4 regions of the Pseudomonas sp. AC083 genome follow, and region 2 is predicted to be linked to each of the others. Evidence: predicted binding sites of a transcription regulator. Region 2 holds the regulator's gene; each other region holds the start of a gene.
The links. Region 2 encodes sigma-54, which starts transcription at its own class of promoters, with help from an activator protein. Its sites were predicted from a motif close to ANTGGCATNNANNTTGCTNT; they were not measured.
Positions count from the first base shown of each region.

Region 1: a site for sigma-54 is predicted at 2,182-2,201, ahead of AC0IXA_RS06835 (flagellar basal body rod protein FlgF). Genes of this name have one in related genera too.
Region 3: a site for sigma-54 is predicted at 3,619-3,638, ahead of flhA (flagellar biosynthesis protein FlhA). Genes of this name have one in related genera too.
Region 4: a site for sigma-54 is predicted at 2,693-2,712, ahead of AC0IXA_RS22895 (circularly permuted type 2 ATP-grasp protein). Genes of this name have one in related genera too.

Region 1 is NZ_CEEDDH010000003.1:158,613-166,137, reverse strand. Features, by position in the region: gene AC0IXA_RS06840 (sigma-54-dependent phenylalanine hydroxylase transcriptional regulator PhhR) at 350-1,912, shown strand; gene AC0IXA_RS06835 (flagellar basal body rod protein FlgF) at 2,256-2,996, shown strand; gene flgG (flagellar basal-body rod protein FlgG) at 3,042-3,827, shown strand; gene flgH (flagellar basal body L-ring protein FlgH) at 3,879-4,574, shown strand; gene AC0IXA_RS06820 (flagellar basal body P-ring protein FlgI) at 4,602-5,690, shown strand; gene flgJ (flagellar assembly peptidoglycan hydrolase FlgJ) at 5,702-7,018, shown strand; gene flgK (flagellar hook-associated protein FlgK) at 7,044-7,525, shown strand, end outside.
Region 2 is NZ_CEEDDH010000006.1:208,925-216,449, reverse strand. Features, by position in the region: gene AC0IXA_RS12485 (class II fumarate hydratase) at 1-328, shown strand, start outside; gene AC0IXA_RS12480 (hypothetical protein) at 356-796, shown strand; gene AC0IXA_RS12475 (superoxide dismutase) at 798-1,409, shown strand; gene AC0IXA_RS12470 (ZIP family metal transporter) at 1,440-2,333, shown strand; gene AC0IXA_RS12465 (HPr family phosphocarrier protein) at 2,368-2,643, opposite strand; gene rapZ (RNase adapter RapZ) at 2,659-3,516, opposite strand; gene ptsN (PTS IIA-like nitrogen regulatory protein PtsN) at 3,519-3,983, opposite strand; gene hpf (ribosome hibernation-promoting factor, HPF/YfiA family) at 3,996-4,304, opposite strand; gene AC0IXA_RS12445 (RNA polymerase factor sigma-54) at 4,378-5,868, opposite strand; gene lptB (LPS export ABC transporter ATP-binding protein) at 6,035-6,760, opposite strand; gene lptA (lipopolysaccharide transport periplasmic protein LptA) at 6,760-7,305, opposite strand; gene lptC (LPS export ABC transporter periplasmic protein LptC) at 7,292-7,525, opposite strand, start outside.
Region 3 is NZ_CEEDDH010000003.1:103,050-110,574, reverse strand. Features, by position in the region: gene fliQ (flagellar biosynthesis protein FliQ) at 1-36, shown strand, start outside; gene fliR (flagellar biosynthetic protein FliR) at 40-825, shown strand; gene flhB (flagellar biosynthesis protein FlhB) at 829-1,968, shown strand; gene AC0IXA_RS06580 (hypothetical protein) at 2,075-2,752, shown strand; gene AC0IXA_RS06575 (DUF6124 family protein) at 2,809-3,168, opposite strand; gene flhA (flagellar biosynthesis protein FlhA) at 3,698-5,827, shown strand; gene flhF (flagellar biosynthesis protein FlhF) at 5,839-7,179, shown strand; gene fleN (flagellar synthesis regulator FleN) at 7,296-7,525, shown strand, end outside.
Region 4 is NZ_CEEDDH010000019.1:57,086-64,610, forward strand. Features, by position in the region: gene AC0IXA_RS22885 (transglutaminase family protein) at 1-290, opposite strand, end outside; gene AC0IXA_RS22890 (alpha-E domain-containing protein) at 287-1,237, opposite strand; gene AC0IXA_RS22895 (circularly permuted type 2 ATP-grasp protein) at 1,250-2,659, opposite strand; gene AC0IXA_RS22900 (ribonuclease E inhibitor RraB) at 3,137-3,484, opposite strand; gene AC0IXA_RS22905 (hypothetical protein) at 3,694-3,927, opposite strand; gene speE (polyamine aminopropyltransferase) at 4,217-5,092, opposite strand; gene AC0IXA_RS22915 (PLDc N-terminal domain-containing protein) at 5,334-5,525, opposite strand; gene AC0IXA_RS22920 (hypothetical protein) at 5,597-6,127, opposite strand; gene AC0IXA_RS22925 (ankyrin repeat domain-containing protein) at 6,208-6,726, opposite strand; gene AC0IXA_RS22930 (long-chain-acyl-CoA synthetase) at 6,822-7,525, opposite strand, start outside.

The sequences.
Region 1 (7,525 bases), on a different contig from region 2:
GGCTAAAGGAATACCCCAGAGTGACAGGGCGTGCAGCATGTTGACCGGTGTGTGCGTAGGAAAATTCTGCGTATTTCGTAAAGTTATCGTTACGCTTTGTCGGGTAATGCGCATTTACGGTGATTGGCGGGTTTGAAAAGGGCAGAGGCTGTCACATAATCTTGACAACTATCTGCGTGCCTCGACAGAAAACTCTGCCTCGGGCGCGCCACAAAACCCTGTGGGAGCGAGCCTGCTCGCGAAAGCGGTCTGTATGACACATCGATTCTGGATGTGCTGGCGCCTTCGCGAGCAGGCTCGCTCCCACAAGGACATGTGTTTACTTCTCAAACCTGTCGGGCCTTTTTCTATGCGCATCAAAGTCCACTGCCAGAACCGCATCGGCATCCTGCGCGACATTCTCAATCTGCTGGTGGCGTACGGTATCAACGTTGCCCGCGGTGAAGTTGGCGGTGAGCATGGCAACGCGATCTACCTGCACTGCCCGAACCTGATCAACATCCAGTTCCAGGCGTTGCGCCCCAAGTTCGAGGCGATCGGCGGGGTGTTCGGGGTCAAGCGCGTCGGGCTGATGCCCAGTGAACGCCGGCACATGGAATTGAACGCACTGCTCGGCGCACTGGAGTTTCCGGTGCTGTCGATCGACATGGGCGGCTCGATCGTTGCGGCCAACCGCGCGGCGGCGCAGTTGCTCGGCGTGCGCGTCGATGAGGTGCCGGGGATTCCGCTGTCGCGCTACGCCGAGGATTTCGATTTGCCGGAATTGGTGCGCGCCAACAAATCGCGGATCAACGGCATGCGGGTCAAGGTCAAGGGCGACATCTTTCTCGCCGACATCGCGCCGCTGCAATCGGAACACGACGACAGCGAGGCCATGGCCGGCGCCGTACTGACGCTGCACCGCGCCGATCGGGTCGGCGAGCGAATCTACAATGTGCGCAAGCAAGAGCTGCGCGGGTTCGACAGCATCTTTCAAAGCTCGAAAGTCATGGCCGCTGTGGTCCGCGAAGCGCGGCGCATGGCGCCGCTGGATGCGCCGCTATTAATAGAAGGCGAAACCGGCACTGGCAAGGAACTGCTGGCGCGCGCCTGTCACCTCGCCAGCCCGCGCGGACAGTCACCGTTGATGGCGCTCAACTGCGCCGGACTGCCGGAGTCGATGGCCGAGACCGAACTGTTCGGCTACGGCCCCGGCGCTTTCGAAGGCGCTCGCGCTGAGGGCAAGCTTGGCCTGTTGGAGTTGACCGCTGGCGGCACGCTGTTTCTCGATGGCGTCGGCGAGATGAGCCCGCGTTTGCAGGTCAAGCTGCTGCGCTTTCTTCAGGACGGTTGCTTCCGTCGCGTCGGCAGTGATGAAGAGGTGTATCTGGACGTGCGGGTGATCTGCGCGACCCAGGTGGATTTGTCCGAATTGTGCGCGCGCGGCGAGTTTCGCCAGGATCTCTATCACCGCTTGAACGTGCTGTCGCTGCACATCCCGCCACTGCGCGAATGCCTCGACGGTCTGACGCCGCTGGTTGAACACTTTCTCGATCAGGCCAGTCGGCAGATCGGCTGTCCGCTGCCGAAACTGGCCCCGGCGGCGATGGATCGCCTCAGCCATTACCACTGGCCGGGCAACGTGCGGCAGTTGGAGAACGTATTGTTCCAGGCGGTTTCCCTGTGCGACGGCGGCACGGTCAAGGCCGAACATATTCGCCTGCCGGATTACGGCGTGCGTCAGCCGCTTGGCGATTTCTCCCTCGACGGAAGTCTGGACGAGATCGTCGGGCGTTTCGAGAAAGCGGTGCTGGAGCGGTTGTATTCCGAGCATCCCAGCAGTCGGCAGTTGGGCAAGCGGCTCGGTGTTTCGCACACGACGATTGCCAACAAGTTGCGTGAGTATGAGGTTGGCAAAACCTCCGAAAGCTAAGTAGAGCCTTTGTGGCGAGGGGATTTATCCCCGTTGGGCTGCGCAGCGGCCCCGCTTTTCCTTCACTGCGACCTCATTTGCAGGCTTGGCGACTGCTGCGCAGCCGAACGGGGATAAATCCCCTCGCCACAGGATCGCCATCCCCGCCGAACTCAGGATTGCCACTAACCGGCATGACACCGCCGGTTTTTCGTCTTCGACCCATTTCAGATTCCCCCTCCGATCCCCTCAAGTCCCCTGTTTACCGGGCCTTCGCCCGCCAATAAAAAGTTGGTCTGCAAATTGCTTATGGCTGAGCAGTACAGCGGTGGGCGGCAAACGTCCGGCATGCAGAGGAAACACAGTGGACAAGTACCTTTATGTGGCAATGACCGGCGCCAGCCAGAACGCACTGGCGCAGCGGGCGCATGCCAACAACCTGGCGAACATCTCCACCAACGGCTTCCAGCGCGACCTCGAGCAGGCGCGTTCGATGCCGGTGTTCGGTGACAGCTTTCCGGCGCGCGCGTTTGCCATGAGCGAACGTCCCGCCACCGACTTCACGCCGGGCTCGCTGGTGCAGACCGGGCGTGAACTCGACGTCGCGGTATCCGGCAACGGTTTCATCGCCGTGCAAAACCCCGGCGGCGGCGAAAGCTACGTGCGCACCGGCAGCCTCAACATCGACGCCCTCGGCGTATTGCGCGCCGGCAACGGCATGCCGGTGATCGGTAACGGCGGCCCGATCGCCGTGCCGCCCGAGCAGCAGGTCGAAGTCGGCGAAGACGGCACCATCAGCATTCGCGCAATGGGCGAAGGCCCCCGCGTCATGGCCGAAGTCGACCGGATCAAACTGGTCAACCCGGACATCAAGAACATGAACAAAGGCCTCGACGGTTCGATTTACACCAAGGACGGCCAGCCGGCGCAAGCCGACGCCAACGTCAAACTGGTCTCGGGTTTCCTCGAGTCGAGCAACGTCAATGCCGTGGAAGAAATGACTTCGGTGCTGGCCCTGGCCAAGCAGTTCGAGTTGCACGTCAAGATGATGAACACCGCCAAAGACGACGACCAGGCCATGGCTCGGGTCTTGCAGATCAGCTAATTATCAGAACGTCGCGCCGTAAAACAGGCGCACGAGGAGAATCGAATGCTTCCGGCTCTATGGGTTGCCAAAACCGGTCTGTCCGCCCAGGACACCAACCTGACCACCATTTCCAACAACCTGGCGAACGTTTCGACCACGGGTTTCAAACGTGACCGTGCCGAGTTCCAGGACCTGCTGTATCAGATCAAGCGTCAGCCAGGCGCCCAGTCGACCCAGGACAGCGAACTGCCGTCGGGTCTGCAAGTGGGTACCGGTGTGCGCATTGTCGGCACCCAGAAAAACTTCACCGCCGGCAGCCTGCAAACCACCGAGCAGCCGCTGGACATGGCCATCGACGGTCGCGGTTTCTTCCAGATCCTGCAGCCGGACGGCACCACGTCCTACACCCGTGACGGTACTTTCCACCTCGACTCCAATGGCCAGATCGTCAACGCCAGCGGTTTCGCCCTGGAGCCGGCGATCATCATTCCGAACGATGCGCAGACCTTCACTGTCGGCCGTGACGGCACCGTGTCGATCACCATCGCCGGCAACCCGGCTTCGCAAGTGATCGGCAACCTGCAGACCGCCGACTTCATCAACCCGGCCGGCCTGCAAGCCGTGGGCAACAACCTGTTCCTGGAAACCGCGGCTTCCGGCGCGCCGCAGATCGGCACCCCGGGCCTGAACGGTTTCGGTACCACGCTGCAGAACACCCTGGAAACCTCCAACGTCAGCACCGTTGAAGAGATGGTCAACATGATCACCACTCAACGCGCCTACGAGATGAACTCCAAGGTGATCTCCACCGCCGACCAGATGCTCTCGTTCGTAACGCAGAATCTGTAATCCAGTCTTTGGGGCGGCCTGAGGTCGCCAGCAACACCGTGAGGTAGGGTCATGAAGCGCTTTGTATCTGTTCTGGCATTGAGTGGGGTCGTCTCGCTCGCGGGCTGCGTCGCCCCGACGCCCAAGCCCAATGACCCTTACTACGCCCCGGTGTTGCCGCGCACACCGTTGCCGGCGGCGGCCAACAACGGCTCGATCTATCAGGCCGGCTTCGAGCAGAACCTGTACAGCGACCGCAAGGCGTTCCGGGTCGGTGACATCATCACCATCACCCTGAACGAGCGCACCCAGGCAAGCAAGAACGCCAACTCGCAGATGGACAAGAACAGCGATAACTCGATCGGCCTGACCTCGTTGTTCGGCTCCAGCCTGACCACCAACAACCCGATTGGTGGCGGTGACCTGAGCCTCAACGCCGGCTACAGCGCCGACCGTTCGACCAAGGGCGACGCCAAGTCCGGGCAGAGCAACAGCCTGACCGGCTCCATCACCGTGACCGTCGCCGACGTGCTGCCCAACGGCATCATCGCCGTGCGTGGCGAGAAGTGGCTGACGCTCAACACCGGTGACGAATTGGTACGCATCGCCGGCATGGTCCGCGCCGATGACATCGCGACCGACAACACCGTGTCGTCGACCCGCGTCGCCGATGCGCGCATCACCTACTCGGGTACCGGCGCGTTTGCCGATACGAGTCAGCCAGGCTGGTTCGACCGTTTCTTCCTCAGCCCGCTGTTCCCTTTCTAGGTGGCTACGTTGAATCTGAAAAGCCTTATGGTGGCCGCGTTGTTGATGTCTGCGGCGTTCACCGCACACGCCGAGCGGCTGAAAGACATCGCCAGCATTTCCGGCGTACGCTCCAACCAGTTGATCGGTTACGGCCTGGTGGTCGGGCTTAACGGCACCGGTGACCAGACGACGCAGACCCCGTTCACCCTGCAGACCTTCAACAACATGCTCTCGCAGTTCGGCATCAAGGTGCCGCCGGGATCGGGCAACGTGCAGTTGAAGAACGTCGCGGCGGTGTCGGTGAGCGCCGATCTGCCAGCGTTTGCCAAACCGGGTCAGCAGGTCGACATCACCGTGTCCTCGATCGGTAACTCCAAGAGCCTGCGTGGCGGCACCTTGCTGCTGACGCCGCTCAAGGGTATCGACGGCAACGTCTATGCGATCGCTCAGGGCAACCTCGTGGTTGGCGGTTTCGACGCTGAAGGCCGCGATGGTTCGAAGATTACCGTCAACGTTCCGTCGGCCGGTCGCATTCCGGGCGGTGCGTCGGTGGAACGTGCGGTGCCGAGCGGTTTCAACCAGGGCAACAGCCTGACGCTGAACCTCAACCGCTCCGACTTCACCACCGCCAAGCGTATCGTCGACAAGGTCAACGACATGCTCGGCCCTGGCGTCGCCCAAGCCATCGACGGCGGATCGGTGCGGGTCACTGCGCCACTGGATCCGAGCCAGCGCGTCGACTACCTGTCGATTCTGGAAAACCTCGAAATCGATCCGGGTCAGGCGGTGGCAAAAGTCATCATCAACTCGCGTACCGGCACCATCGTCATCGGCCAGAACGTGAAAGTGTCGCCAGCCGCCGTGACCCACGGCAGCCTGACCGTGACCATCACCGAAGACCCGATCGTCAGCCAGCCGGGCCCGCTGTCCAACGGCCAGACCGCTGTCGTACCGCGCTCGCGAGTGAATGCCGAACAGGAAGCCAAACCGATGTTCAAGTTCGGCCCGGGCACCACCCTCGACGAGATCGTCCGTGCGGTGAACCAGGTCGGCGCGGCACCGGGTGACCTGATGGCGATTCTCGAAGCTCTGAAGCAGGCCGGCGCATTGCAAGCCGACCTGATCGTGATCTGAGGCCGGCCACCATGGATATGCGCAAAAGCGGTCTGGTCAGCAGCAGCGATTCGGGTTCCTACTCCGACCTCAATCGTCTGAACCAGCTCAAGGTCGGCGACAAGAACAGCGACGAAAACATGCGCAAGGTTGCGCAGGAATTCGAGTCGCTGTTCCTCGGCGAAATGCTCAAGTCGATGCGCTCGGCCACCGAAGCGCTTGGTCAGGACAACCCGCTGAACACGCCGGCGGCCAAGCAGTATCAGGAAATGTACGACCAGCAGCTGGCGGTTTCCATGTCGCGGGAGGGCGGTGGTATCGGCCTGGCCGACGTGCTGATCCGCCAGATGTCGAAGAACAAACCGATGGCGCCGGGCGAGGCTGCGGCCGCGTCCGCCGCCAAGCAGCAGGAAGCGCTGGCCAAGGCCGCCGCCGTGCCGACGCCGATTGCCGCCGGCACCGTCGCCACCGGTCCGCTGTCCCGCGTCAACGGCGAGCGTCCGTTGTGGGCATCGCGCTCGGTGCATGCGCCGAACAACACCGATATTTCCCATCGCAACGACATGGCGCTGATCAACCAGCGGCGTCTGGCATTGCCGCCGAAACTGGCCGATCGCTTGCTCGCTGGTCTGGTGCCGTCGGCGCCGAGCGTGGCCACTGCCAGCACTGCGGCGGCAGCGACCAACGCCTTGCCGCAACGGGCCACGACTACCGCCGTCACAGGCTCCGGCGCGTTGTACAACGGCGACTGGCTGGCCCGTGCCGAAGAGCAGAAAGCTGCTGGCGGGCAGATGCAGGTCTATGGCCGCGCCATGGCGCAGATTCCGCTGGCACCGGCGAAGAAGGCCTTCAGTTCCGCCGACGAATTCGTCAACACCATGCTGCCGATGGCCAAGGAAGCCGCCGACCGCATCGGCGTCGATCCGCGTTATCTGGTGGCGCAAGCGGCACTGGAAACCGGTTGGGGCAAATCGGTCATGCGCGCTCAGGATGGCAGCAGCAGCCACAACCTGTTCGGCATCAAGGCGAGCAGCAACTGGAAGGGCGATTCGGCCCGCGCGATCACCAGCGAGTTCCGCAATGGCGCGATGGTCAAGGAGACGGCCGAGTTCCGTTCCTACGCCTCGTACAAGGACAGCTTCCACGATCTGGTGACGTTGCTGCAGAGCAACAATCGCTATCAAGAAGTGCTGAAGTCGGCCGATAACCCAGAACAGTTTGTACGCGAGTTGCAGAAGGCCGGTTACGCCACCGACCCGAACTACGCGACGAAGATTTCGCAAATTGCCAAGCAGATGAACAGTTTTGAAAACTACGCTGCGGCGGGTGTCTCCACCACGCCTTTATAAGGCACCAGGTAATAAGGTCTGAACCATGAGTTTGCTCAATATCGGGATGTCGGGACTGTCGGCCAGCCAGTCCTCTCTGGCTACGACAGGCAACAACATTGCCAACGTCGACACCGCCGGTTATTCACGTCAGCAAACCGTGCAGGGCACCAAGTCCTCGCAGCAGTACGGCAGCGTTTTCATCGGCACGGGCACGACCCTGGCCGACGTGCGCCGGGTGTACAACTCGTACCTGGAATCGCAGCTGCACACCGCGACTTCGCTGGACAGCGAATCGGCCGCGTTCCTCAAGCAGGCGACGCCGCTGGACGCCATGCTGTCGGACACCAACACCGGCCTGACCGGTGTGCTGCAGAAATTCTTCACCTCGATGCAGGGCGTATCGACGTCGGCCACCGATGACACTTCGCGTCAGTCGGTGCTGACCGGTGCGCAGGCGCTGACCAGCCGTTTCAATACCCTGGCCAAGCAGCTCAACGATCAGAACACCACGATCAACGGCAGCCT
Region 2 (7,525 bases):
CGAACTGAACGTGATGCTGCCGATCATCGCGCACAACCTGCTGAGCAGCATCGAACTGCTGGCCAATTCCAGTCGCCTGCTCGGTGACAAGGCAATCGCTACTTTCAAGGTCAACGAATCGCGCTTGCAAGAAGCGTTGTCGCGCAACCCAATTCTGGTCACCGCGCTCAACCCCATCATCGGTTACCAGAAAGCCGCCGAAATCGCCAAGCAGGCCTACAAGGAAGGCCGCGCGGTGATCGACGTCGCTCTGGAACACACCGACCTGTCGCGCAGCCAGCTGGAAGAGTTGCTCAACCCCGAGAAACTCACCGCCGGCGGCGTGTAAACCCCGCAACCGCTTTGGAGGCTCACCATGGAGCACTGGAAACGCACGATCGAACGGGCCAATCGCTGCTTCATGCTGGGCGAACTGATCGACGCCCGTGAGGCTTACCTGCAAGCCCTGGCCCTGGCGCAAGTGTTGTTCGAACGCTGGGCGGATGCCGACGAAGCGGTGGCGGCCTGCGTCGTCTCTCATCACAACCTCGCCGACCTGCATTTGCGCCTGAACCAACCGGAGGAGAGCGCCGAATACCTGTGCGCTATCCATCAACGTTTGTTGCAGACCATGCAGGACGAACGCCTTCGCCCGGCGCTGCGTGAGGCGGCGTTGCGCCAGAGCAGCAAGACCTACGTCGAACTGTTGAATTTCATCAGCGAGCACGGCGAGTACCCGCGCACCCAACGCCTGCTGCATCCAGACACCGGCAATGCTCGCCGCGCCGCAAATTCTCATCAGCATGGAGTCCACTGAAATGGCTTTTACCTTGCCTGCCTTGCCCTACGCCTACGATGCCCTCGAGCCGCACATCGATGCGCAGACCATGGAGATTCATTACACCAAGCACCACCAGACCTATATCAACAACCTCAACGCCGCCGTTGAAGGCACCGAATTCGCCGAGTGGCCGGTGGAAAAACTTGTCGCCAGCGTCCAGCAACTGCCGGAAAAGCTTCGCGCGGCGGTGATCAATCAGGGCGGCGGTCACGCCAATCACTCGCTGTTCTGGGAAGTGATGGTGCCCAACGGCGGCGGCAAGCCCGACGGCGCGCTGGCCACGGCTATTGATGAGCAACTGGGCGGACTCGACAGTTTCAAGGAAGCCTTCACCAAGGCCGCGCTGACCCGTTTCGGCAGCGGTTGGGCCTGGCTCAGCGTGACACCGGAGAAAAAACTGGTCGTGGAAAGCAGCGGCAATCAGGACAGCCCGTTGATGAACGGCAATACCCCAATCCTCGGTCTCGACGTCTGGGAGCACGCCTACTACCTGCGCTACCAGAACCGTCGCCCGGAATACATCAACGCGTTCTACAACGTGATCAACTGGCCGGAAGTTGCTGCGCGCTATCACGCCGCACTGGTTTAAGCCTTCAATAAAAACAATCCAGGGCTGACTATGGGCACGGAAACACTGGCGATTGGCAGCGGGCGCATGTTTCGTTACGCGGTGGGCTCGCTGTTGCTGCTGGCGGGGATGACTTTGCTGGTCGCCCACGGTTTGCAGTGGCTGAATCTGGAACCGCGGCTGTTGCGCGCCTTGCAGGGCGGTGCCATCTGCGCCTTGGGCACGGCGCTTGGCGCGGTGCCGGTGCTGGTGATCCGGCGCATGCCGCAGGCACTCAGCGACACCTTGCTGGGATTTGGTGCCGGGGTGATGCTGGCGGCGACGGCGTTTTCGCTGATCGTGCCGGGCATTGCTGCGGCGGAGAGTCTTGGTCTTACGCCGTGGGCTGCCAGTGGCCTGATCTGCTTCGGCATCCTGCTCGGCGCGTTCGGTCTGTATCTGGTGGATCGGCGCGTTTCGGGGGCCTCGCCGGAGATGCTCGTCGGCACGCTGGAGCATCCGGTGATTCCACCACGAATCTGGCTGTTCGTGTTCGCCATCATCGCGCACAACATTCCAGAAGGCATGGCGGTCGGCGTGTCTGCCGGCGGCGGGATGGCGGACGCCGACAGTCTGGCGATGGGCATTGCGTTGCAGGATGTGCCGGAAGGGCTGGTGATTGCGTTGGTGCTGGCCGGGGCGGGGATGTCACGGTACAGGGCGTTTCTCATCGGCGCGGCGTCTGGGCTGGTCGAACCGGTATTTGCACTGTTATGCGCGTGGCTGGTGAGTCTGGCTCAGGTGCTGTTGCCGCTGGGACTGGCGTTGGCGGCCGGGGCGATGTTGCTGGTGGTGACCCACGAAGTGATTCCGGAGTCGCGTCGTCATGGGCATGACAAGCTGGCCAGTATGGGCCTGTTGGTCGGGTTTTGTCTGATGATGGTGATGGATACGGCGTTGGGGTGAATGGAGGCGAGGAACAGTGTCCCCGCCTCAAGGATTATTCACCTTCGTCGAAATACCTTTCGATCAGATCGACCAATGCGTCCATGGCTTCCTGAGCCTGTTCGCCTTCGGTGCTCAAATGGATCTTGGTGCCTTTGCCCGCCGCGAGCATCATCATTGCCATGATGCTCTTGCCGTCGACAGTCGTTTCAGGGGTGCGTCCCACCCGGATCGTGCAGTCTGGATACTGACCGGCCACGCCGACGAATTTGGCCGATGCCCGAGCATGCAGACCCAGCTTATTGATGATTTCGATTTCACGAGCAGGCATCGCGGTGTGAATCCTTTAGGTGAGGTCGCGGTGGCGAACCTGGACGTTCTTCAGGGTTTTCTGCAGGGCCTGGCCCAGACGTTCGGTCAGGTAGACGGAGCGGTGGTGCCCGCCGGTGCAGCCGATGGCAATGGTCACGTAAGCACGGTTGCTGGCGGCGAAACGTGGCAGCCACTTGTTCAGGTAGGCGTAGATGTCCTGATACATTTCTTCGACATCCGGCTGCTGCGCCAGGTACTCGGCCACCGGTGCATCAAGGCCCGATTGCGCGCGCAGCTCCGGTTTCCAGTACGGATTGGGCAGGCAGCGCACATCGAAGACCAGATCGGCATCGACCGGCATGCCGCGCTTGAAGCCAAATGATTCAACCAGAAACGCCGTGCCGGGTTCCGGCTGATTCAGCAGGCGCAGCTTCAGGGTGTCGCGAAGCTGATAGAGGTTCAGGCTAGTAGTGTTGATTTTCAGGTCGGCCAGATCGGCGATCGGGCCGAGCAGGGCGGTTTCATCGTGAATCGCCTCGGCCAGTGAGCGATTGGCGTTGCTCAGCGGGTGACGACGACGGGTCTCGGAAAAACGCTTGAGCAGGGTTTCCTCGTCGGCGTCCAGGTACAGCACATCACACTTGATATGCTTGGCACGGACGTCTTCAAGCAGTTCAGGGAAGCGTGACAGATGGCTCGGCAGGTTGCGCGCATCGATCGACACGGCGACCAGCGGCTGCGCCAGCTCCGTGTGAATCAGCGCACGCTCGGCCAGTTCCGGCAGCAAACCGGCCGGCAGATTGTCGATGCAGTAGTAGCCGTTGTCCTCAAGGACATTCAGGGCGGTACTTTTACCCGAGCCCGAACGGCCACTGACAATGATCAAACGCATGATTAGTGCCCGTTCTGCTCGTCCAGTACAACCTGGTACAAGGCTTCGTTGCTCGTGGCGCTGCGCAGTTTTTCACGAACTTCCTTGCGGTCGAGCATGCTGGCGATCTGGCGCAGCAACTCCAGATGCGCATCGGTCGCGGCTTCCGGGACCAGCAGCACGAACAGCAGGTCTACCGGAGCGCCGTCGATGGCGTCGAAATCGATCGGGGCTTCAAGGTGCAGCAGGGCGCTGATCGGCGCCGTGCAGCTCTTGAGGCGGCAGTGGGGAATGGCGATGCCGTTACCAAAACCGGTGGAACCGAGTTTTTCACGGGCGATCAGCGCCTCGAAGACATCCTGCATCGCCAGATCCGGCACTTCGCGGTGGATCAGGTTGGCAATCTGTTCGAGGGCTTTTTTCTTGCTGCCGCCCGGCGCGTTCACTTGGGAACGGCCGGGGGTCAGGATGGTTTCAAGTCGGATCATGGGATAGGGGTGTTAACGACCGGTCGCGCCCTGGAGGAGGCTCTGGGTCTTTTCCTTATGCTTTTTGAGTTGGCGATCCAGCTTGTCGGTGAGTGAGTCGATCGCAGCGTACATGTCGGTATCTTCTGCGTTGGCGACCACTTCGCTGCCGGGGATATGCAAGGTGGCTTCGATCTTCTGCTTCAGCTTTTCGACGCACATCGTGACCTGCACGTTGGTGATCTTGTCGAAATGTCGCTCCAGTCGCTGGAGTTTTTCCTCGATGTAGGAACGCAGAGGTTGGGTCACTTCCAGTTGGTGTCCACTGATGTTGACTTGCATACAGCTTCTCCTTCGTTGCCAGTGCATAAAGCGGCAGGCCGAAAAGCCTGCCACTGGAACGCTGTAACGTGGCTTACATCAACCGCTTGCGTTCGCTCGAAGGCGCGATTCCGAGGGATTCGCGGTACTTGGCGACGGTGCGGCGAGCCACCTGAATGCCTTGTGCCTCCAGTAAACCAGCGATCTTGCTGTCACTCAACGGCTTTTTCTGATTTTCCGCTGCGACCAGTTTTTTGATGATCGCGCGGATCGCCGTGGACGAGCATTCGCCGCCTTCGGAGGTGCTGACGTGGCTGGAGAAAAAGTATTTCAGCTCATAAATACCGCGCGGGGTATGCATGAATTTCTGTGTGGTCACTCGGGAAATCGTCGATTCGTGCATGCCCACCGCTTCGGCGATGTCATGCAATACCAACGGCTTCATCGCTTCGTCGCCGTATTCGAGGAAGCCGCGCTGATGTTCGACGATCTGCGTGGCCACTTTCATCAGGGTTTCGTTGCGGCTCTGCAGGCTCTTGATGAACCAGCGGGCCTCCTGCAACTGGTTGCGCATGAAAGTGTTGTCGGCGCTGGTGTCGGCACGTTTCACAAAACCGGCGTACTGGGCGTTGACACGCAGGCGTGGCACCGACTCCTGGTTCAGCTCGACCAGCCAGCGCTCGTTGTCCTTGCGCACGATCACATCGGGAATGACATATTCGGCTTCTGTCGACTCGATCTGCGAACCGGGACGCGGATTGAGGCTCTGCACCAGTTCGATGACTTGGCGCAGCTCGTCTTCCTTGAGCTTCATCCGGCGCATCAACTGGCTGTAATCGCGACTGCCGAGCAGGTCGATGTAATCGGCGACCAGCCGTTTGGCCTCGGTCAGCCACGGCGTCTTCGCGGGCAGCTGGCGCAGTTGCAGGAGCAGGCATTCGCTGAGGTTGCGGGCGCCGATCCCGGCGGGCTCGAATTGCTGGATGCGATGCAGGACGGCTTCGATCTCGTCGAGCTCGATGTCCAGTTCAGGATCGAACGCTTCAAGAATTTCTTCGAGTGTTTCGTCCAGATAGCCCTGATTGTTGATGCAGTCGATCAGGGTCACGGCGATCAGGCGATCGGTGTCGGACATCGGCGCCAGGTTCAGTTGCCAGAGCAGATGGCTCTGCAGGCTCTCGCCGGCGGACGTGCGGGTGGTGAAATCCCACTCATCGTCATCGCTGCTGGGCAGGCTGCTGGCGCTCGTCTGGTAGACGTCTTCCCAGGCGGTATCCACTGGCAGTTCGTTGGGGATGCGCTCGTTCCACTCGCCATCCTCGAGGTTGTCCACCGTCGGGGCGGTTTCCTGGTAGGAGGGTTCCTGGATTTCGGCGGGCTTCTGTTCGGCGTTGTCGGCCAGAGGATCGGCGTTGTCGAAGTCGTCGCCTTCTTCCTGGCGCTCGAGCATCGGATTGGATTCCAGAGCCTCCTGGATCTCCTGTTGCAGGTCCAGGGTCGACAATTGGAGCAGGCGGATGGCCTGTTGCAGCTGCGGTGTCATCGTCAGCTGCTGGCCCATTCTCAAGACTAGCGATGGTTTCATGGCAGGGGCTTAACACCTTATTCGCCGGCGCTTTGCGCCATCCACTACAGGGCGCCGAAGCGCCAAACTTAAGCAAATTATATGCCTGAAACTGAAGTGTTTGCCTAGAGCGCTGTAACAATTAAAGCGGATAAATGCGCCTTGAATCGATACAGCGCTGTCGCGCTTACAGGCGGAACTCGTGACCCAGATACACTTCCTTGACCAGATCGTTGGCCAGGATGGTCTCGGCATCACCTTCGGCGATCAGTTGACCGTCATTGACGATGTAAGCGGTTTCGCAGATATCCAGGGTCTCACGGACGTTGTGGTCGGTGATCAGTACACCGATGCCCTTGGCCTTGAGGTGGTGAATGATCTGCTTGATGTCGCCGACCGAGATCGGGTCGACACCGGCGAACGGTTCGTCGAGCAGGATGAACTTGGGTGCAGTGGCCAGGGCGCGAGCGATTTCCACCCGGCGGCGCTCACCACCGGACAGGCTCATGCCTAGGTTGTCGCGGATGTGGCTGATGTGGAATTCCTGCAGCAGGCTTTCCAGCTCCTTGCGCCGACCGGCCTTGTCCAGCTCCGGGCGAGTCTCGAGGATCGCCATGATGTTGTCGGCAACCGACAGTTTGCGGAAGATCGACGCTTCTTGCGGCAGATAGCCGATACCGGCCTTGGCGCGGCCGTGCATCGGCTGGTGGCTGACGTCCAGGTCATCGATCAGCACACGGCCCTGATCCGCCTGCACCAGGCCGACGATCATGTAGAAGCACGTCGTTTTACCGGCGCCGTTCGGGCCGAGCAAGCCGACGATCTGCCCGCTGTCGATCGACAGACTGACGTCACGCACGACCTGGCGGCTTTTATAGGCCTTGGCCAGGTGCTGAGCTTTCAGAGTTGCCATTACTGGGATTTCTCTTCGGTTTTCTTCTTCGGCTGGATCACCATGTCGATGCGCGGACGCGATTCGGTGACCTTGCTGCCCGTGGCGCGACCGGCGCTGGCCAGTTTCTTCACGGTGTCGTAGACGATTTTTTCGCCTTGGGTGACGTTGTTATCCTTGTCGATAACCTTGGCCTTGTCGATCAGCACCACCCGATTCTGCTGGGCGTGGTATTGAATCGTCACGCCGTAGCCCTTGACCGGGTTGGCGTCGCCCTGTGTCTGCAACTGCTCGAAGTAAGCCAGGTTGCCTACCGAGGTCACCACGTCGATGTCGCCATTGGGCGCGCGCGTCATGGTCACGGTGTTGCCTTTAACGATCATCGAGCCCTGGGTAATGATCACGTCACCTTTATAGGTGGCGATGCCATTCTTGTCGTCCAGTTGGGCGTCGTCGGCCTGAATGCGGATAGGCTGCTGCTGATCGTTCGGCAGGGACCAGGCGCTCGCGCTTCCCAGTGCTGCGCCCAGACTGAGCAAAATAGGGAGGGTTTTAACGAGCCTCATACTGTCCTCTTACGTTCGATTGCAGGTGTATCCTGCTGTCCTTCAGGTACGCTTTCATTCCGACGCCAGTCGATACGCCGCCAGCGCCCTCGATTCTAACGGGTTGCGCAGTCTGCGCATATTCCTGCTGCGGGAACACGGTCATGCGGGTGCTGGTGATCAGGGTGCCGCGCTGTTTCTCGTCGGTGCGCTGTACGCGTACCGAATCGATCAATTCCAC
Region 3 (7,525 bases), on a different contig from region 2:
CAGCTGTACAAAAACATTCCGATGGTCATCGGCTAAGCCATGCAATCGCTGCTTCAGCTGACCGACACCCAGATCAGCACCTGGGTGGCGTCGTTCATGTTGCCGCTGTTTCGCGTCGCCTCGATGCTGATGGTCATGCCGGTGTTCGGCACCACCCTGATTCCGCGGCGCGTGCGTCTGTATTTCGCCGTGGCGATCACCGTGGTCATCACCCCGGCGCTGCCGCCGATGCCCGCCGTCAGCCCGCTGGATCTCAGCGGCCTGCTGCTGATCGGCGAGCAGATTCTGGTCGGCGCCGTGCTCGGCTTTTCCCTGCAACTGTTCTTCCAGGCCTTTGCCGTCGCCGGGCAGATCGTCGCGATCCAGATGGGCATGGGCTTCGCCTCGATGATCGACCCTACCAACGGCGTTTCGGTGGCGGTGATCGGGCAGTTCTTCACCATGCTGGTGACGTTGCTGTTCCTGTCGATGAACGGCCATCTGGTGGTGTTCGAAGTCCTCACTGAAAGTTTCACCACGCTGCCGGTCGGCGGCGGATTGATGGTTGCGCATTACTGGGAACTGGCCGGCAAACTCGGCTGGGTCCTCGGCGCCGCATTGCTGCTGGTGTTGCCGGCCGTCACCGCACTGCTGGTAGTCAACATCGCCTTCGGCGTGATGACCCGCGCCGCGCCGCAACTGAACATCTTCTCGATCGGTTTTCCGCTGACCCTGGTGCTCGGCCTGTTCATCGTCTGGGTGGGGCTCGCGGACATTCTCAACCAGTATCAACCGCTGGCCAGCGAGGCCTTGCAGTTGCTACGCGAACTGGCACGGGCGCGCTGAGTCATGGCAGAGAGCGAGAGCGGTCAGGACAAAACGGAAGACCCCACGGAGAAGCGCAAAAAGGACTCCCGTGAGAAGGGTGAAATCGCCCGTTCCAAAGAGCTCAACACCCTCGCCGTGATGATGGCCGGTGCCTCTGCGCTGCTGATCTTCGGCGGCATGCTCGCGCAAGAAATGATGGACGTGATGCGCCTGAACTTCACCCTGTCCCGCGAAGTGGTCATGGACCAAGGCGCGATGGGCCGGTTCTTGCTGGAGTCGGGCCTGATCGCCTTGCTGGCGATTCAGCCGGTGATGATAACCCTGTTGCTCGCCGCCATCATCGGGCCGATCTCCCTTGGTGGCTGGCTGTTCGCGGCAAGTTCGCTGGCACCCAAATTCAGCCGGATGAACCCGGCCGCCGGCCTCAAACGGATGTTCTCGTTCAAGGCTGTGGTCGAACTGCTCAAAGCCCTGGCGAAGTTTCTGATTACCTTGGGCGTGGCGCTGTTGGTGCTGTCCGCCGACGTCGACGACTTGCTGCGCATTGCCCACGAACCACTGGACATGGCGATCATCCACAGCGTGTTGCTGGTGGGCTGGAGCACGCTGTGGCTGGCCTGCGGCCTGATCATCATCGCGGCCGTCGACGTGCCGGTGCAGATCTGGGAGAGCATGAAGAAGCTCAAGATGACCAAGCAGGAAGTGCGCGACGAACACAAGGACCAGGAAGGCCGGCCCGAGGTCAAGCAACGCATTCGCCAGACCCAGCGCGAAATGTCCCAGCGGCGCATGATGGCAGCGATTCCCGAAGCCGACGTGGTCATCACCAACCCGACCCACTACGCCGTCGCGCTCAAATACGACTCGGAGAAGGGCGGCGCGCCGGTGCTGCTGGCCAAGGGCAGCGACTTCATCGCCCTGAAAATCCGCGAAATCGCAGTGGCCAACAACGTCATGCTGCTTGAATCGCCCGCGCTGGCGCGCTCGATCTATTACTCAACTGAGCTCGAGCAGGAAATTCCCGGTGGGTTGTATCTGGCGGTGGCGCAGGTATTGGCCTACGTCTACCAGATCCGCCAGCACCAGGCGGGCAAGGGCAAGCGGCCGGATCCGTTGAAGGATGATTTGCCGATTCCGCCGGATTTGCGTCGGGATTCCTGATGGTTACCGCTTGTCTGGAAAGTCTCGGAACCTGTCATCTCTGACAGTAGACGCCGCTCCCCCAGCCGCGTTGCTATGCACTCGGGAATAATCCCTGAGCGCAGAGATGAAGATCATGGCAGAGCGAATCTATAAACAACTTGAAGGAATGACGCTGGACTACGTTTCAGGGCAGTTGGAGGAAAACCCCAAGGAGCGATCCATACGTTACACGGTGAGCTTTGATCTCGATCTGGATTTCACTCACTTCGTGCAGATGGCTAACGTTTATATCCCTGGTTACCTGAACAACCCGGTTAACGCCATCAGGCCTGAACTGGACGGCTTGGCGTACCACTATTCTTATAACTACCTGTTCGATAGCGCAGGAAATATTCGCGATAAAATGGACTTGTTCGAACTGTTCACCTCGCCACGTTATTACATGGATCAATGGGCCACGGGTGTGGAGTTGGCGGTGCGCTACAGCAAGCCTGCGTTTGAGGTGTTCGGGCAAAAGTTGCGTATCACTGCAAGCAGGGATTTGCGACTGGTGGATGAAAGTCGAACGATCAGGATCGCAGATTTACCCCTCTTGCAGTTTCATTGGGCGTTGAACCTGTTGCAAAGTGACCTCGCCGCTCCTGATGTCACTGCACCTTTGACCAAAGTCGTGCTCATGTACATGAACGAGGATTTCGTCGAGGCTGAAGGCCAATCGGTGCTTCGAGGTGTGAAGTATGTTGATCGCAATCAATTGGGTTTCGGCACTATTACGGCCAAACAGATGCTGACTGCGCAGTAGCCGAATACTGCGCTTATCGTTCCCACACGGAGCGTGGGAACGATCATCGCGTGTCGCTACTGCGGCAACTCCAGATTATCCAGCACCCGATTCACCGCCAGTTCCCCGAGCATGATCAGTTGCGCGATGCCCATCAGGGTACGGCGCTGGGATGGTTTCACCAGTCCGGCGAATTCCTGGGCGATGGTTTTGGCGGAGGCGAGGGTTTCGCAGGCGTTGGCCAGCAGGTCTTCGTTTTTGGTGTCGGCGGTGACGGCGTACATTGCGCGAGGGCTGAAGGGCGGCGGGGTGGAGCCGGGTGGGCAGAGGTAGTGGTCGAGGGCGCGGTCGGCGGCTTGGTGGAGTTTTTTTGAGTCGAGGGATTCGTAGGGGGAGGTGGGGTCGGACTCGGGCGGGTTGGGTGTGGGTTTGATCATGGTGAAGCTCCTGAGGTTATGGAGCCACTTTCCCCCTGTCGCTAAACAAGTGAAGGTGGCAGCTGTACGCAGGTTAGCGAACCGGTCTCAGGCACCCCGGTAGACCCGAAGGTCTCCCGCATACAGCCGCCATAACGTTATTGCGGGCGAAAAATCCCGCAACGAAGCCACGATCGCTGATGCACTGAGTTGATCCGGGTCGCTAAACCCGATCGCTGATTCGTCAGCGACCGGACCACGATAGAACCCGACCCCCAGGTGCACAAGCCGGCGGATTCTGGCTTGGCTGTAGGCAATGGCGCAAGGATTTGTAGCCTTGAGACCGTGTCGGCAGGTGTCTTTTAAACTCGTCGTTTAAAAACAAAGATCGCAGCCTTCGGCAGCTCCTACAGGAGACGTAAATCCATGTAGGAGCTGCCGAAGGCTGCGATCTTTTTTGCTTGGGTAAAAGTTGGAAAGCTTCTTGCAATAGCCGCCCTGCGCCCGTTCGGGGCGTCAAAAGTTTGCTTTAAAGGAACGGGGAAAACCGGTGGATCGCACTCAGTTATTCAATACAGCACGCACCAACGTTGCCGACCTCAGTCGAGGCAATCTGGGCGTGCCGTTGTTGCTGCTGGTCATGCTGGCGATGATGATGTTGCCGGTACCGCCGTTCCTGCTCGACGTCTTCTTTACCTTCAACATCGCTCTGTCGATCGTCGTCCTGCTGGTCTGCGTGTATGCGCTGCGGCCGCTGGATTTCGCCGTGTTCCCGACCATTCTGCTGGTGGCGACGTTGCTGCGACTGGCGTTGAACGTGGCCTCGACGCGGGTGGTGATGCTCCACGGTCAGGACGGCCACGCCGCAGCCGGTAAGGTAATTCAGGCCTTCGGTGAGGTGGTGATCGGCGGTAACTACGTGGTCGGTATCGTGGTCTTCGCGATCCTGATGATCATCAACTTTGTCGTGGTGACCAAGGGTGCCGGGCGGATTTCCGAGGTGAGCGCGCGTTTCACCCTCGATGCGATGCCCGGCAAACAAATGGCGATCGACGCCGACCTCAACGCCGGCCTGATCGACCAGAATCAAGCCAAGTCGCGCCGTCAGGAAGTCGCCCAGGAGGCGGAGTTCTACGGTTCGATGGACGGTGCCAGCAAGTTCGTCCGTGGTGACGCCATCGCCGGCCTGCTGATTCTGTTCATCAACCTCATTGGCGGCATGGCGGTTGGTATCTTCCAGCACGGCATGAGCTTCGGCGATGCGGGCAAGGTTTACGCCTTGCTGACCATCGGTGACGGTTTAGTGGCGCAATTGCCATCACTGTTGTTATCTACAGCGGCGGCGATCATGGTGACCCGTGCTTCCGGCTCGGAAGACATGGGCAAGCAGATCAACCGCCAGATGTTCGCCTCGCCGAAAGCGCTGGCCGTGGCCGCTGGTTTGATGGCGGTGATGGGCCTGGTGCCGGGCATGCCGCACTTCTCCTTCCTGAGCATGGCGGCGCTGGCTGCGGGCGGCGCGTACCTGTTCTGGAAAAAGCAGAATGTGGCCAAGGTCGTGGCGCTGGAAGAGGTCAAGCGTCAGCAGGAACTGCTGCCGTCGCCGGCCCGCGCCATGGAAACCAAGGAGCTGGGCTGGGACGACGTGACGCCGATCGACATGATCGGCCTGGAAGTCGGCTATCGCCTGATCCCGTTGGTGGACCGCAATCAGGGTGGGCAATTGCTTGCGCGGATCAAGGGCGTGCGCAAGAAGCTCTCGCAGGATCTGGGCTTCCTGATGCCGACCGTGCACATCCGCGACAACCTCGATCTGGCGCCGAGCGCGTATCGCTTGACGCTGATGGGCGTGATTCTCGCCGAGGCCGAGATCTACCCGGATCGCGAACTGGCGATCAACCCGGGCCAGGTCTACGGCTCGCTCAACGGGATCAACGCCAAAGATCCGGCTTTCGGCCTCGAGGCAGTGTGGATCGAAATCAGCCAGCGCGCCCAGGCGCAATCGCTCGGCTACACCGTGGTCGACGCCAGCACCGTGGTCGCCACCCACTTGAACCAGATTCTGTACAAGCACTCCAGTGAGCTGATCGGCCACGAGGAAGTGCAGCAACTCATGCAATTGCTGGCCAAGAGCTCGCCGAAACTGGCGGAAGAGCTGGTGCCGGGCGTGGTTTCGCTGTCGCAGTTGCTCAAGGTCCTGCAAGCGCTGCTCGCCGAGCACGTGCCGGTGCGCGACATTCGCAGCATCGCCGAAGCGATCGCGAACAACGCTGCCAAGAGTCAAGATACCGCCGCGCTGGTCGCCGCTGTGCGGGTCGGCGTATCCCGTGCAATCGTCCAAAGCATTGTAGGCACTGAGTCCGAGCTGCCTGTAATCACATTGGAACCAAGGTTGGAACAGATATTGCTCAATAGTCTGCAGAAGGCAGGACAAGGCTCGGAAGAGGGCGTTCTGCTGGAGCCGAGCATGGCCGAGAAGCTGCAGCGTTCGTTGATCGAAGCGGCCCAGCGGCAGGAAATGCAAGGCCAACCGGTGATCCTGCTGGTAGCAGGCCCGATTCGCGCGATGCTCTCGCGCTTCGGTCGCCTCGCAGTGCCAGGCCTGCATGTACTGGCCTACCAGGAAGTACCGGACAACAAGCAAGTGACCATCGTTGCGACAGTAGGGCCCAACGGCTGAGGTAGTGGTTTATGCAAGTTAAGCGTTTTTTCGCCGCCGATATGCGTCAGGCCATGAAGCTGGTTCGCGATGAGCTGGGCGCTGATGCCGCCATCATCGGCAACCGCCGCATTGCCGGCGGCGTCGAGTTGACGGCGGCTCTGGATTACAAATTGTCGGCGCTGGCGCCACGGGTTCCGAACATGGAACTCGAAGACGAGCTGCGCAAGACCCAGTCGCGCATCGTCACCGCCCAGGCCGAGCTGAGCCTGCGTGGCGAAGCCGACGGCAACACCAATCAGCAGTTGTTCGCCGGGCTGCCGTTGACCGCAGGCCTGCCGCTGACCGCTGCCGAACCGTTGAGCGAGCCGACCTACGCCGCACCGACGCGCCCGGCCGCAGCGCCTGCGCAGGCCTCGGCGGGCGTCGATCCGCGTGCGCTGGATTCGATGCGTTTTGAATTGAACAGCCTGCGCGAGCTGATGGAAGTTCAGCTCGGCACCCTGGCCTGGAATCAGCTGCAAGGCAGCCGTCCGGCCCAAGCCAATCTGTACCGCCGTCTGCAGCGCATCGGCCTGTCCGGCCCGCTGTCGCGCGATCTGCTGGCGATGATCACCGATATCGAAGAACCGCGTCAGGCCTGGCGCATGCTGCTGGCGCACCTGGCGCGGATGATTGCCGTACCGGAAGTCGAGCCGCTGGAAGAGGGCGGTGTGATTGCCATGGTCGGCCCCGCCGGCATGGGCAAGACCACCACGCTGGCCAAGCTCGCCGCGCGTTACGTGCTCAAGTACGGCGCGCAGAACGTTGCACTGGTGAGCATGGACAGCTTCCGCATCGGCGCGCAGGAACAACTGAAAACCCTCGGGCGCATCCTCAACGTGCCGGTAACGCACGTCGATCCGGGTCAGTCGCTGGTGCAGGCATTGGATCCACTGCTACGCAAACGCGTGGTTTTGATCGATACTGCCGGCCTGCAAGCCAGTGATCCGGCGTTGCGCATGCAGCTCGAGAGCCTGGCCGGGCGTGGCATTCGCTCAAAAAATTATCTGGTCCTGGCAACCACCAGCCAGAAACAGGTTCTAACCGCCGCTTATCACAGTTACAAGCGTTGCGGGCTGGCCGGCTGCATCCTGACTAAACTGGATGAAACGGCCAGTCTCGGCGAAGTGTTGAGCCTGGCGATCAGTCATGAATTGCCGGTCGCGTACCTGACCGATGGCCCACGGATTCCGGATGATTTGCATCTGCCGCGTCGTCATCAACTGGTCAGCCGCGCCGTCAGCGTGCAAATGCAGGAAGAACCCAGCGAAGAAGCCATGGCTGACATGTTCGCTGATATCTATCACAGCCCGACCAAGCAGGTTGGCTGAGGTAATCATGAACAGTTTTTGTACCTACATCGATGGTCTGCCACGCATTGTTCCGATCAGGAACGCGCAGCCAGTAATGTGGCCTCCGTCTATGCAAGACAAGGTAAAGAAATAACATGGGCAGCATGCATCCCGTACAGGTGATCGCGGTGACCGGCGGCAAAGGTGGCGTCGGCAAGACTAACGTGTCAGTGAACTTGTCGCTGGCGCTGGCAGAGCTTGGCCGTCGGGTCATGCTGCTGGACGCCGACCTGGGCCTGGCGAACGTCGACGTTCTGCTGGGGCTGACACCCAAGCGCACACTGGCCGACGTTATCGAAGGCCGTTGCGAACTGCGCGACGTGCT
Region 4 (7,525 bases), on a different contig from region 2:
AGGAACGGCAGCGCCGACTGGCTCTCATGTTCGGCCTCGCGCAATTCGTCAATATCGACCTGACCACGGGCGCCGATGATGATCGCTTCGTGGGGCTCGTCCATGGTCAGCACATGCAGAATGTTGCCGAACGGATCGAGCTGCGCACGCACCGGACGCGGCAGGTCGAGTTGCCAACTGAGGACATGCTGGCGCTCGCTGTCGTGGGGCGTCAGGCGCAGGTACTGGATGCTCGCGCGCACCTGATCTTCGTAGTGATAGGTGGTCTCGTGGCTTATGGAAAGTCTCATGCAGCCTCCAGATAGGAACTGTGAATGGCGTTGCCCAACTGGCGCACCAGCGGGATGAATTCGGTCAGCCAGGCGTGCAGGCCTTCTTCGAGGATTTCGTTGATGCCGGTGTAGCGCAGGCGCGCGTCCATTTCCGCCGCCAGGCGTTGTGCCGGTCGGCCGTTGGCGCCTGGCAGTTGCGCGAGGATCTGGTCGATTTCTTCGGTACAGGCACGCAGCGAACGCGGCACGTCGGCGCGCAACAGCAGCAGTTCGGCGACATGCCGGGCGCCGGGCGCGTCGCGGTAGATTTCGGTGTATGCCTCGAATGAGGACAAGGCGCGCAGCAGCGCACTCCATTGGTAATAGGCGTGCGCCGTGCCGTCGCTGACTGCTTCGGCCTGATCGCCGGCCATTTCGTAACGGGCATCGAGCAGGCGCAGCGTGTTGTCCGCGCGCTCGATAAACGTGCCCAGACGAATAAAGCGAAACGCGTCGTTGCGCATGATCGTGCCGTATGAGGCGCCACGAAACAGGTGCGAACGTTCCTTGATCCATTCACAGAAACGACTCATGCCATAGCGGCTCAAGCCCTGTTCGGCAATGCCGCGAATTTCCAGCCAGGTCGCGTTGATGTTTTCCCACATGTCCGCGGTGATTCGCCCGCGTACCGCATGAGCACTGGCCCGCGCTGCACCAAGGCAGCTGTAGATACTGGCCGGGTTGGCCGCATCCAGTGCGAAGAAATGCAGCAGGCGCTCTGCGTGGAGGTCGCCGTGGCGTTCAAGGTAATCGTCCAGGGTGCCGGTGATCAGCAACGGCATGGCGAGTTCGTGCAGACCGTCGCCGCGCCCGTCCTGCGGCATCAGCGACAGCGAATAACTGATGTCGAGCATGCGCGCGAGATTCTCCGCACGCTCCAGGTAACGCGACATCCAGTACAGATCCGAGGCAGTTCTACTTAACATGGCAAGCTTCCTTCAATCCTCGACTACCCAGGTGTCCTTGGTGCCGCCGCCCTGGGAGGAATTCACCACCAGGGAGCCTTCACGCAACGCGACACGGGTCAAACCGCCAGGCACCACACGGGTTTCGCGACCGGACAACACAAACGGACGCAAATCGATATGGCGCGGTGCAATGCCGTTTTCGACAAAGGTCGGACAGGTCGATAGCGACAGCGTCGGCTGCGCGATGTAGGCATGGGGTTTGGCTTTGATGCGCTCACGAAAGGCATCGATTTCCGCCGTCGTCGCGGCCGGCCCGACCAGCATCCCGTAACCGCCGGAGCCCTGGGTTTCCTTGACCACCAGTTCCGGAAGATTGGCCAGCACGTGGGACAGCTCGGACGGGTTGCGGCACTGCCAGGTCGGCACGTTTTTCAGAACCGGTTCTTCGTCAAGGTAGAAGCGGATCATGTCCGTGACAAACGGATACACCGATTTATCGTCCGCCACTCCGGTGCCGATGGCATTCGCCAGCACCACGTTGCCGGAACGATAGGACGACAGCAGCCCCGGCACGCCGAGCATCGAGTCCGGGTTGAATGCCAGAGGATCGAGGAAGGCATCGTCGAGGCGGCGGTAGATCACGTCGACCGCTTTCGGGCCATCGGTGGTGCGCATGAATACCTTGTCGTCACGCACGAACAGATCCGCGCCTTCCACCAGTTCCACGCCCATTTCCCGCGCCAGAAACGCGTGTTCGAAGAACGCGCTGTTGAAGCGTCCCGGCGTCAACACCACCACGCTCGGGTTGTCGATCGGGCTTGAGCTTTTCAGGGTGTCGAGCAGCAGATTGGGGTAGTGATCGATCGGGGCAATGCGCTGGGCGGAGAACAGTTCGGGGAACAGACGCATCATCATCTTGCGGTCCTCGAGCATGTAGCTGACGCCGCTGGGTGTGCGCAGGTTGTCTTCGAGAACGTAATAAGTGCCATCGCCATCGCGCACCAGATCGACGCCGGAGATGTGCGAATAGATATCGCGGTGCAGATCCAGACCTTGCATCGCCAATTGGTATTGCTCGTTGGCCAGCACCTGTTCGGCGGGAATAATCCCGGCCTTGATGATGCGCTGCTCGTGGTAGAGGTCGGCGAGAAACATGTTCAACGCTTTGACCCGCTGGATGCAGCCGCGCTCGACAATCCGCCATTCACTGGCCGGAATGCTGCGGGGAATGGTGTCGAACGGAATCAGGCGCTCGGTGCCCTGCTCGTCGCCATAGAGCGTGAAGGTGATCCCGGCACGGTGGAACAGCAGATCGGCCTCGCGGCGGCGCTGCGCGAGCAGCTCGTCGGGCGTATCGGCCAGCCAGCGGGCAAATTCCCGGTAATGCGGGCGGACCAGGCCGCCGGCATCGTACATCTCGTCAAAATAGGTGCGGATCATGCCGTACTCCTTGTCACTCCGGACATACAGGCCTTCGCAAGGCCCGTGCCATCGGCATAAACGCTTTGATTTCAATCGGTTGTAGATCCACGCCGAAGGCTGCGCACCATTCCTGTGCGGCAAATGCCCCGGCCCGATTGCCCCCGCTTCATTGCGACGCACTGCATCGCCTATCACCAGCATAGTCAGAGTTGATTTCACTGCCCGGCCGCGACTGCGGATAATCCGCGCATTCGCTGCAAAACTTCCCCGGCACGCCGCCGCAAAGTAGACAGCTCAACTGATCTGAACTGCCTTGGCAGCCCCGTCCCGACAGGACTTTATTGCATACCCGTCTTCCCTTTTAGCCACCCTCTCCGGTGGCTTTTTTTTGCCCTGGATTCTTGTTTCAGGGTTTTGCCACTGCGATGTGCAGAAGCCAGAAACGACAACGGCCGACCCGAAGGTCAGCCGTTGCCCGACAGACAATGCGCAATATCAATTCAACCGGTAACGATTGCGCACCTCCTGCTTCACGCCCCAACCCTCGATAATGCCGCCCAGCGGTTCGACCACGGCAGAAAAGCCTTGCTCGAAATCGCCGATATCGTCATAGGTTGCGTACATCACTTTGCTCAATTCCAGCGACCAGGCGCCGTCGTCGCGCGCACTGACTTGGGCATTGATGGATTCACCGCGAAATTTGCCTGCTGCCCTGCGCGCCCGCTCCTCGTCCGGGAAAATCGCGTAGAACTCGATGGGATGGAACCGGGAAAAATCGAAACCGCCTTCTTTCATGCGGCGCAGAACGTTGCTGCTGATGTCTTCTTGATAGGCTGTGCTCATGAATCGTCCCCCTCGATTGATGGATAGACTTTCCGTATTCCCGCCCCGGGCCTTTTGGCCTAAGTACTACGGCAACGTGGTTGCGCGCGGGAAACAAGCATGTAGCTGACAAGACCAGACCTTAGCGATCCATTCGCTGATCTCGCTTGCAGAGTAGCCCCAAGAGAGCGCCGCTGCCAAGGCCTGGTTTACGAGATGACAGGAAGTGTTCAGACAGGAGTGATGCTGCGGATTTCGATGCCGTTCTGGGTCTTGAGGTTTTTCACCCCGGCATCGGCGGTGCGCCCTTCCAGATCGTTGAGATCCAGCTGGGCGGCGACCGGAAGAAGCCGCTCTTTGACGAGCCGCGCGGCTTCATCATCGGACGGGCATTCCTCACGTTCGAAGACTTCATCGACAATTTCACCGTGATCATCCACGAAAGTGACTTTCCACTTTTGCATCAGTGCCTCCTCGATCAACCCGTAAATGGGCTTACCTCTATCTCGACTTTTTTCCGCGACAGTTGGTTCAAAAGGATTACAGCCGACAACGGTGAAAATAACCATCCGATCGATAGGGCGGACTCTGTGGCGTGGGGATTTCTCCCCGTCCGGCTGCGCAGCAGTCGTAATCCCCGCCCATTGCGGTTTAACGGAGACACCGCGCAGGCCGGTTCAGGGATGCTGCGCATCCCAACGGCGATAAATCCCCTCGCCGCAAGAGCTCCCTTGTAGAGTGACGTCAAGGTGATCAGTCGTTGCTCGGCTTGTTGACCGCTTGCAGCACGTATTGCGGCAAGGCGAACGCGCCGATGTGGATTTCCGGGTTGTAGTAACGGGTGACGATGCCGCTGCCGATGAAGCGCTGTTGCAGGGTTTCACGGCTGAGCTTGCGGTAGGCCGGGTTGGTCGAGCCCCAGGCGAAGGTCATCGAACCGCCGATGTAGGTCGGCACGGCGGCCTGATAGAAATGCCAGTCCGGGAACAGGCTGCGCAGGCGACCGGCGGTGGTTTTGACTTCGTCGATCTGCATGAACGGCGTGCCGTTCTGAGTGACGAGAATGCCGCCTTCGTTCAGGCAGCGGTGGCATGCCTGGTAGAAGTTCTCCGAGAACAGCACTTCGCCCGGGCCGATCGGGTCGGTGGAGTCGGAGATGATCACGTCGAATTTTTCAGTGGTGGTGGCGACGAAACGCATGCCGTCATCGATCACCAGGTTCAGGCGCGGATCGTCGTAGGCACCGGCGGAATGGTTCGGCAGGAATTCCTTGCACATGTCGACCACGGTGCCGTCGATCTCGACCATGGTGATGTGCTCGACGCCGGCGTGCTTGGTCACTTCGCGCAACATGCCGCCGTCACCACCGCCGATGATCAGCACGCGCTTGGCAGTGCCATGGGCGAGGATCGGCACGTGGGTGAGCATTTCGTGGTAGATGAATTCGTCGGCTTCGGTGGTCTGGATCACGCCGTCCAGCGCCATGACGCGGCCCATGCGCGGGTTCTGGAAGATCACCAGATGCTGGTGTTCGGTGCGCACTTCGTGCAGCAGTTTTTCCATGCGAAAACGCTGGCCGTAGCCTTCGTAGAGGGTTTCCAGGTACTCGCTGGTCTTGGTGACGGTCATGGTCAAGTGCTCCGATAAATGCGCGGGCGCCATCGTGGGGACGATTGCCCGGGAAAGGCGCGCATTCTACGTTGCCGAAGATGACAGGTCGAACCTCAGGTTGTTTTTTACCAGCGCAAATTACTGTGGGAGCGAGCCTGCTTGCGAAAGCGCAGCATCAGTTGCCGGTGATGGCGACTGACCCAACGTCTTCGCGAGCAGGCTCGCTCCCACAGGGATGACCGTGTGATCGAAAATCAGCTCAGATCCGGACGTTGCCCCGTGGCCCGGCAATCGCCCAGATGATCAGGCCCAGCACCGGCAGGAGGATGATCAGCAACACCCAGACGATTTTCATTCCGGTGGAGGCGCCGCTTTTCAGCACGTTGATGATGGCCCAGATGTCGAGGGCAAGGATGATCAGGCCAATCAGACCGTTGAACGTGGAACCCATGGTGTCGCTCCAGAATAGTGGCATGCACTTTTAGGATAGACGGTCGCGCGCAGGGCTCCCTTTTATTGCGTTCAGACGTGAACAGCAACCTTCAAGGCTTCCAGCGCTGGCGCGGCGGCGATGCCAACCTCGGCGCATAACTCCAGCACGCGGGGCACGTCGTTGCCGTAGACCAGGACCATTTGTTGCTCATCGTCGAGCAACTGGCTGAAGTTCATCAACGTGTAACCGCCGTTCTCCTTGTTCAGGCTGCTCATCTGCACCTGAATACGGTTGAGTGCGGTCAGTGCTTCGGTCTTGACCAGTTGTTTGGGCTTGAGATTGAAATCGACGCCCGGGCCAAACGAGGCAACGATTTGTGCGAACAGATCGACGTAGGTATCGGCCTGAAACAGCACGGTTTCCGGCAGGCTGCCGACCACTACCCACTCACCCAGCGGGATCGGGAAAGTGTCGTCGTAGTTGATGTCCGGATTGGCGGCCAGAAAAGCCTCGGCATCGGCGTAGGCCTGAGCGGCTTCGTCGGCCACCTTCAGGATCTCGTCCTCGCCCATGCAGCCGGAGCTGATTTTGCTGATGAGTTCGACGAGTGCGGCTTTCATGAGGGCGGATCCTGTGGCGGAGGTGAATTTTCAGGGCGCGAAGGATAGCGCATTCTGCCCTTCGCCACAGTCCGTGGACTTTACGCCAGCAACTTTTCCAGCTGCGCGGTGGTATCGACTGCGCCCATGGTCCGCGCCGCATCCAGCGCGGTCACGCCGTTGGCGTCCTTGGCTTTCGGGTCAGCGCCCTGGCCGATCAGGTAGTCGACGATTTCAACGCGGTTGAACATTGCCGCCATCATCAGCGCGGTACGGCCGTCGAAGGAAGAACCTTCGATTTCGGCGCCCGCCTCGACCAGCGCCTTGACCACCGCCAGATCGCCCTTGAACGCAGCGCCGGCAATCGGGCTCTGGCCGTTGCCATTGCGCATTTCCGGATCGGCCTTGTGTTTAAGCAGGACCTTCACCGCATCGACATGGCCGTAGTAGCTGGCGAGCATCAACAAGGTGTCGCCCTTGCTGTTTTTCAGGTTCACCGGCAGCCCGGCGGTGACCAGGCGATCAAGCATCTCGGCATCACCGTCGCGCGCCTTGTTGAAAACCTGCTCGGTGAATTCGGCAGCTTCTTCAGGGGTCATCTGGCGGCTTTGGTCGGACATGGGGCACTCCATTTCGGTCTATCGGAAAGCCGACAGTTTCCCGAGCGCGACGGTGGCTGTCACTCGGTTTTTTCCGAGCGTCCCGATAGCCACACTCAATATCGATGTTTGCCCTGTTGAATTTCAGCGAGGATTTGCTCACTGACATGCACATAGGTTTCGCTGCCCGGCAGCCAGGCGAAGATCGGGTCATCGCCGGTGAGCCCGGGGTCAAAGCCTTCTGTTTTCAAGCGTGTCTTCTGATATTTGAAGGTCCCGGTGGTTTCCATTTTCACTTTCACCCGCAAGAACAACGGCACGGCATAAGCCGGCATGCGTTGCCGGACGAAACTCAGCAGTTCAGCGAAATCCAGCGTGGCCAAGGATTCGGCGGGAGTAATTGCAGCCATCCCCGCACGCCCGTTGGTGTTGGGGATTTCCACACCGTAGGCCACGGCTTCAGCGATCAGCGGATGTTGCAGCAACAAATTCTCGACTTCGGTGGTCGACACGTTTTCACCCTTCCAGCGATAGGTATCGCCGAGGCGATCAACAAATTGCGCATGGCCGAAACCGATATTGCGCAGCAGGTCGCCGGTGTTGAAAAAGCGATCGCCCTTGTTGAACACATCGTGGAGGACGACGCGGGCGGTTTTCTGCGGGTCGGTGTAACCGTCCAGCGGTGCCTTGTCGTCGATCCGCGCCAGCAGCAGGCCCTGCTCGCCCTTGCCGACCTTGCGCATGAAACCATCATCGCCGCGCAATGGCTCGCCACTGTCATGGTCGTAAGCGACCAGTTCCCACGCCATCAGCGAAAAAC